2 regions of the Leifsonia sp. YAF41 genome follow, and region 1 is predicted to be linked to the other one. Evidence: predicted binding sites of a transcription regulator. Region 1 holds the regulator's gene; the other holds the start of a gene.
The links. Region 1 encodes HspR, which represses chaperone genes until heat shock. Its sites were predicted from a motif close to AAGTTGAGTCNNNNNGACTCAACTT; they were not measured.
Positions count from the first base shown of each region.

Region 2: a site for HspR is predicted at 2,435-2,459, ahead of AB4Y63_RS17725 (Hsp20/alpha crystallin family protein). Genes of this name have one in related genera too.

Region 1 covers NZ_JBFRCS010000007.1:76,851-80,771, reverse strand. The annotation lists gene dnaK (molecular chaperone DnaK) at 1-247, shown strand, start outside; gene AB4Y63_RS08110 (nucleotide exchange factor GrpE) at 250-837, shown strand; gene AB4Y63_RS08105 (DnaJ C-terminal domain-containing protein) at 830-1,825, shown strand; gene AB4Y63_RS08100 (heat shock protein transcriptional repressor HspR) at 1,837-2,253, shown strand; gene AB4Y63_RS08095 (class I SAM-dependent methyltransferase) at 2,523-3,683, shown strand; gene AB4Y63_RS08090 (hypothetical protein) at 3,809-3,921, opposite strand, start outside.
Region 2 covers NZ_JBFRCS010000016.1:199,258-203,178, forward strand. The annotation lists gene AB4Y63_RS17720 (hypothetical protein) at 357-1,643, shown strand; gene AB4Y63_RS17725 (Hsp20/alpha crystallin family protein) at 2,515-2,958, shown strand; gene AB4Y63_RS17730 (DUF6036 family nucleotidyltransferase) at 3,625-3,921, opposite strand, start outside.

The sequences.
Region 1 (3,921 bases):
CAAGAGCGAGGTGCAGGGCGACGTTGACGCTCTGAAGTCCGCGCTCGTCGGCGAAGACGACGACGCAGTGAAGACCGCGTTCGACAAGCTGAACGCCAGCCAGGGCAAGCTCGGCGAGGCCATCTACGCCTCCAGCCAGGCCGACGAGGCAGCAGCATCCGCATCCGCAGAGCAGCCGGCCGACTCGTCTTCTGACGAAGACGTTGTCGACGCTGAGGTTGTCGAAGACGAAGAAGAGAAGAAGTAACCATGGCAAACGACACGAATGCAGGGGGCAACCCGGCGGACGAGCCGTTCGACGCAACTGAGGGGGCGCCCACCGGCGCCGCCTCGGCTGCGGCCGACGCCGAGGGAATTGAGGAAGACGAGCTGACGGTTCAGGACATCCTGGATGCCGCAGATCTCGAGGCCAACGACCCGTCGGCCGAGCACCTCGCCGATCTCAAGCGCGTCACGGCCGAATACGCCAACTACCGCAGGCGCACTGAATCGAACCGCGAGGTGGAGCGCGAGCGCCTCACCGGTGGCGTTGTCGCCGTTCTGCTGCCGGTGCTCGACGACCTCGACCGTGCTGAGAAGCACGGCGACCTGGTTGCCGAGACGCCGTTCGCGACGATCGCGGCCAAGCTGCGCGCATCCGTCGAGAAGCTCGGCCTGACGCCGTTCGGCACCGTCGGTGAACCGTTCGACCCCACCGTGCACGAGGCTGTTTTTCAGCAGCCGAGCGCCGATGTCACGGTCGAGACGGTCGCCGACGTGGTCGAGACCGGCTACACCCTAGGCTCCACGCTTCTGCGCGCGGCCAAGGTTGTGGTTCAGGTACCGAGCGATGGCTAGCCAGGACTGGTTCGACAAGGACTTCTACAAGATCCTCGGTGTTTCGAAGAATGTCACGCCGGCCGAGCTGAAGAAGGCCTATCGCAAACTGGCCCGCAAGTATCACCCCGATTCCAACCAGGGTGATCCGGCATCCGAAGCAAAGTTCAAGGAGATCAGCGAGGCCAACTCGGTGCTCTCTGACCCCGAACAGCGCAAGGAATACGACGCAATCCGTGCCATGGGGGGTGGAGCTCGCTTCACCGCCCCCGGCACGGGTGGCGGCCAGCAGGGCGGCTTTGACGACTCGTTCGGTGGCATGTTCGGCGGCGGCGGGCAGCAGAACTACACCTTCCAGCAGGGCGGCGACTACGACGACATTCTCGGCGGGCTGTTCGGCGGGCGCGGTGGCCGGTTTGGCACCGCATCCGGCGGCTACCGCGGTGCCGGCGGACCGACTCGGGGGCGCGACGTTGTCGCATCGACGACCATCGACTTCGTCACCGCAACCCACGGCGATCAGATCACCCTGCAGACACAGGACGGGCGTGAGCTCAAGGTCAAGATCCCGGCCGGCGTTGCCGACGGTCAGAAGATCAAGTTGCGCGGCAAGGGCCAGCCGAGCCTGGATGGCGGTGAAGCCGGCGACATCGTGCTCACGGTGTCGGTGCGCAAGCACCCCGTCTTCGAGCGCGATGGCCTGAACCTGCGCGTCACTGTTCCGATCACCTTCATCGAAGCCACGCTCGGAGCGACGATCGAAGTACCCACCCTCGGTGGGCCACCGGTCAAGCTGCGAGTGGCACCGGGAACCCCGAGCGGCCGCATCCTGCGCGTCAAGGGTCGCGGCGTCGAAACGGCGAAGGGCACCGGCGATCTTCTCGCCGAAGTGCAGGTTGCCGTGCCGTCACACCTCTCGAAAGAGGCGGAAGCGGCCCTCGAGGCGCTCGCCGCAGCGCTGCCCGAAGAGAATCCCCGGGAAGAGCTTCTCGCCAAGGCGCGGGGATAACAGGAATCGACATGGATGAGTTCAGCCGAGTTTTCGTGATCTCCACGGCCGCAGAGTTGGCGGGTATGCACCCGCAGACTCTGCGGCAGTACGACCGCTTGGGTTTGGTCAGCCCCGGGCGCACCCCGGGCAAGTCGCGCCGCTATTCGATGCGCGACGTGGCCAAGCTGCGGGAGATCGCGGAACTCGGTGCCGAAGGCGTGAGCCTGGAAGGCATCCGTCGCATTCTCGAACTCGAAGATCGCGTGCGTGGGCTCGAATCCCGCCTGCGCGAGCTGGAATCGGCACTGGCCGATGAGTTGCTCAGCCGTCCGGGGCGTCGCGTGTTCGCGGCGGGCTCCGCGGGTGACGTCATCTCGATGAAGGCCGGCACCCGGATGCGCCGCTCGAATCAGATCGTTGTCTGGCGGCCGCTCGATCGCGGCTAGCGCGATTCTCTGACTCAGCCTCGCGGCACATATGTACGAAGCCGGCACGCGTTCAATCGCGTGCCGGCTTTTTCGTTGCGTGCCGCGACACGCGCACGGGTACGCGTGTCGCCCACGTCTTTCTCGCGCGTGCGCGCAAATTGTCGCCTCGACTTCGGTCGGCCGACGATGTGGGCGCACGCGTGAGTCTTAGGTCGAGATCGGTCGGTCGGCCCGCTGCTCCGCGGCCTCGGCGCTGGCCAACGGATGCGCGAGGTAGCGTTGACGAAGTGACTTCTGAATTCTCGTTCGACCTTCTGCGCCGCTGGCCCGACGTTGAGGCGACGAACCTGTTCGCCGTCGACGCGAGCGACCGGCTGATCCTCGCGGAGGCGGCCGACGACCTCGCTGCCGCAGCGGCCGCCGCCACATCGGGTGGCGAGCTGCCGGGTGCCGTCGTCGTGATCGAAGACCATTACGGCGCACTGACCCTGGGGGCCGCGGCGCAGGCCGGGCTGGTCGGCATCCGGGTGCATCAGGACGCCCTCTCCGGCGAGCTTGCTCTCGCCGCAAACGCCGCCGAAGCCGGACTCTCCGGCGCCTATCGTTCGCTCGACCTCGGCGCAGAGCTCGTGCAGGGCGCGCGCGTCGTGCTGATGCAGCTTCCGCGCAGCCTTTCGGCGCTCGACGAGATTGCCGCCGACATCGCCCGCTACGCCGACCCCTCGGTGCGCGTCTACGCAGGCGGCCGGGTCAAGCACATGACCCCGGCGATGAACGAGGTGCTGCGCCGTCACTTCGGCGAGGTCACCGCTTCACTGGCAGCCCAGAAGTCGCGCGTGCTCACCGCATCGCAGCCGCTGACCAGCGCCGAAGCCCTCTCGGAATGGCCGCACCGCGCCGTGCACGCCGACCTCGGGCTGACCGTTTGCGCCCACGGGGCCGCGTTCGCCGGCACCACCATCGACATCGGCACTCGCTTCCTGCTCGAGTTCATCGATCGTATGAAGCCCGATGCTCAGACGGCGATCGATCTCGGCTGCGGCACCGGCGTGCTGGCGACCTCGCTCGCCCTCGCCCGCCCGACCCTTCACGTGACCGCCAGCGACCAGTCGGCCGCTGCCGTCGCATCCGCCCGCGCCACGGCCGAGGCGAACGGCGTGGCCGACCGGATCACCGTCGTGCGCGACGACGCGCTGCAGAGCCAGCAGGATGCCTCGGCCGAGCTGATCGTGTTGAACCCGCCGTTTCACATCGGCAACTCGGTGCACGCCGGAATCGCCCTCAAACTGTTCGAGGACGCGGCCCGTGTGCTGAAGCCCGGCGGCGAACTCTGGACCGTGTGGAACACGCACCTCGGCTACCGCCCCGCCCTGAACCGCATGGTCGGCCCGACCCACCAGGTCGGCCGCAACACCAAGTTCACAGTCACCGTCTCCACGCGTGGCTAACTCCTGCAATCCTTCGGAATCACGCTGAAAAGTGCCCTCCCGAGGTGATTTTGGCCGGGATTGCAGGAGTTAGCCCCACCCCTTTCCCCACGAGCTGAGGCTAGCCAGCTAGCCAGCCAAACAGCCTAGCTGGCTGCAGCGACGAGGTGGCCGAGCAAGGCGATGAAGTAGTCGCGGTTGTCGTCGGTGATCGAGGGCAGAGTGGGGACGAAGTGTGCGTCGGCGATTCGAAACGCTT
Region 2 (3,921 bases), on a different contig from region 1:
CGCGCAGTCATATGCCGATGGTTGATCTGACGATCGAGACCAGGCGCGATCTACCCGGCCGTGATCGGTTAGGTCGAAGTTGCGAACGTGTTGACGTACGAAATCCCCGTGTTGACGGGGGTCTCGCGGGTTTCGGGGGTTGGGGAAGACCAGCCGAGTAGTTGGCCTCGAGGCGCGTCTGCGGGATTGAATGCGGTCGCAGCAGCCCCAGCGAAGTGCAGGCTCCGTTGTTGTCCACCCATCCGTGGCGGCGGTTCCATGACGTCCGCATGCGCATGAATGATTGACGATTCTGTCTGACCTCCGATAGCTTTTCGAAGAAGCCAGTCGTTCAACATCCCAAGGGGAGGAAAAGAATGCTGAAAACAACGGCTTCAACTCGAGGAGTGCTCGCACTGCTCGTCGCTGTAGGAATCGGAATTGTTTCGGCGGCGCCAGCTGCCGCAGGGGAAACGCTGAACGTCACACCTGATGGCAAAGGGGGATCCCTCGTTTCGCTGCCTGACAAGCAGGGGATTCCACCCGAGATACGCGCGGCAATACAGCGAACCGTGGAATCATCCGCGGGCGAGAAGATTAACGATCTGGTCTGGGACGCAGCGACTTCGACTCTGGAAGTACACGTCGTCGGTAGCAACAGTCCCGAATTGGAGCCGATCTTGGGCGAGGCATTCCCAGGCGCATATCGGTTCGTGCAGGACGAGTACAGCTCGGCAGAGCTCTCGTCGCTGGCCTATGAGCTCGCCAACGAAGGCGTAGCTTCGGGCGTCCCGATCGCGTCGGTGAGTCCAGCCAAGAATAACAGCGGTCTAATTGTCACACTCGTAGAGGGGAAGACCTCAAAGCGAAATGCACCTTCAGATCAGAAGGAGTTGCAGTCGATGAGTGTCGTTCCGCTCCGATTTGAGAGCATTGGTACCGCGCCACAGCAAGCAAACGGGTGGCGCTGGGGTGATGATTCGCCGTTCTGGGGCGGGGCAAGAATCTATGGTCCGGCTGGGAATGCCTGCACCTCCGCATTCCCGGTGATCAATCGACAGACTGGATTCAGCGCCGTTGCGATGCTCACCGCGGATCACTGCGGCAGCACAGGCGAGTCATGGCGTTCCGGCCAAGCTGCCAGCAGCAACTGGTCCGTCGGGACGCTTCAAAGCGGGAACTCGGGCGGCTCAGATATCCGCCGACTCGGCGGCGCATCTTACGAAGGAAGCGTCTACGTCGGTGTTTACAACTCGGGCCAGTACAACAATGTGAAGGGTGCGTACTACCCGGTGAAGGGAGACGTTGTTTGCCCGAGCGGCTCATATTCGGGTGTCAACTGCCGTGCTGAAGTGCAGTCGACGAATGATGTCATCTGCTATTTCGGCGGCTCCTGCTATAACAACCTGGTCACAGTCAAGAGCGTGACGACAGACCCGCTGTTTGGCAATGGCGACAGCGGGGGTCCAATCCTTGTCGGCGCTGCCGGCGGCGGTGTGCTCGGTGTGGGCGTGATCAGTGGAATCAACACAGGAGGCACGAACGAAAAGCCCTGCGAAGGCGTGGCGTCAGGTGGAGGCCGTTCCTGCTCTGTCTTCGGCTACTTTGCGAATGTGCGTGCGTTCTTCGACAACAATTCTGGCTGGGTGCCACTGACTAACTAGGCATGTGTCGGCGGCGCGGTTTCACCGACTGGCTTCCGCGCCGCCGACACCGCTAGGCCGCCTGACACGAAACCGGACACGACAGCTAGCGCGACAAGCGCAGCCCCAAGAGTGTTTTGCCCACCTTTTCGGCCGAAAAAGAAGCTGTCGCTGCACCGAAGGTCTGAAGCGCTATCGCAAACTATGAGGTTCGCGGGCTGGATATCGCTCGTCAGAACGATCACACCGAGCCAAGCCGCCCCCACAGCTATGACGAGAAGCAGCACAGAAAGAACTCCAAACCTTCTGCGGCGAGTGTGTCGCATCAATCTTTCAGAGCTCACGTCTGTCTCCTCAAACAAGTGGACCATGCTATCGGCCCGACCCTATCAGTGATGGTCTGCTGGGCCCGAGGCACGTCGGCAGCAGCCCAGACTGCTCACGCGCCTGCGCCTGGTTTTGCCGGTAGCTGTTCGCGACGGCTTTGCCGCTGCCGCACTTGCAACCGAGACTGTCCGTTGGAGGTTCCGCAATCAGGACACGGGCGATTGCGTCGAACCGCCGGCACACCGACGCCCATATGACCTTCCCCTTGTGAGATGGCGATATCGCCATTCTGCGGCGAAAGAACACCGCCACTTTTCGGCAAAAGCCACACCGACATTGCTCCGTCGAATAGAACGGTACTGACGGGTGGTGACAAAGTGTGTCGTTGAGCGATCCCCTTCCGGACATGATCAACCCCGCTGATTCGCGCAGCTGAGCGCCGGCGGGGCCCTTGAAACCGGTGAGAACGGGATTAATATCGGCAATAGCCGAGCCGGAAGGGCTCGACTCTGATGAATAGTGGGCGGTCCGAGTCACCGGGCCCCGAGAGAAAGCGAGTTGAAACATGGCTGTGAACTTCGATCCGTTCCGTGACCTGGACCGTGTCACCGGCGCGCTCATGGACATCCGTGGGCCACGTCTAATGCCGATGGATCTCTACCGGGAGGGCGACGTCTACATCCTCAACGCCGACATGCCCGGCATCGACCCCGGTTCTGTTGACATCGACGTGGACGGGCAGTTACTGACCATTCGCGCCGAGCGCACCATGGCCAGTCACGAGAACGTGAAATGGATCACCCGGGAGCGCCTGTCCGGATCGTTCCTGCGCCAGTTGAGTCTGGGGCAGGGTATCGACACCGAGCAGATCAACGCGACGTACGCCAACGGTGTGCTCACCATTGCGATCCCGGTGAGTGAAACGGCGAAGCCCCGCAAGATTGAGGTGCGAGCGCCAGACGAGCACGTTCTGACCATCGCAGAGGGGCGCACGCAGTCTGCAAAATAACGACGGACTACAGGTAAAAAGTGGGGTTCGGAGACGATTCTCCGGCCCCATTTTCGCGTTCGCGGGGCAGCATTGCAGGAAGGCCCCCAGTACATTCCCGCTAATACATGCCCGCCCCGCCATTGAACGTGACGGGCCTTTCATACAACGGCGGCTCCGTTGCCTTTCGGCTGAAGGACCACCAACTGCGCCCAGCTCACCGAGATTTCTCTCGACATAAGTGGGCAGATACTTCACGCCTTTTGCCGTCGCCCATTCCCCGATGGCGTGGCCAGCATCCGTGCGCTTATCGAACGGCGAACCACGGCGCTTTGGCATTTTGCGCGTCCCAGTAGAATCCCGCGGCAGTCGCGATGACTCCCACGGTCGCCAAGGCATAACTCCACCCCCGCTTCCACGCACGCGCCACTCCTGCAGGGCATATCAATCGGTCCCAGGTGCCGGACCGAGCTGGATTTTCGCCCGCGCGGGCGAAATTTGGACATTTAGTTGCCCGACATCATGCCCGGCCCAATGCTGCTCTAGAAGGGTTCGAGTCTGCAAGTACTGATCGTGGATCATATCTCTCTAAGGATCGCTCTCGTTCCAGAGCTGATCGTGTAGTAAATGGTCGATTCGTGACCATGAGAATCGCGCCTCCCCACTCGGGGGAGGGTCCCTTCCGCGCTAACACGCTGAGGGTGGTCCTCCAATCGAGGGTGCGGGTGGTACCTCGGGGATGCCGGGGAGACCATGAGCGAATATGGGTTCCAGGAGGCGAAGGGCTTTGTCGGGAAGTCCGTCGCCGGGGTAGAAACCGTTGAGGAGCTCTTCAGCCGCGTCGACGTCGCGGATGTGGCAGATGGCGAGAAGGTTGGCAATGTCCTGCACATCCCGCCCGGGGCGTGAGGCGTTCAGCTTCATGGCGAGCAGAGCGCGTGGCGAGGCGACTTCGACGGTGATGTCCTCGCTGGCGTAGAGGAC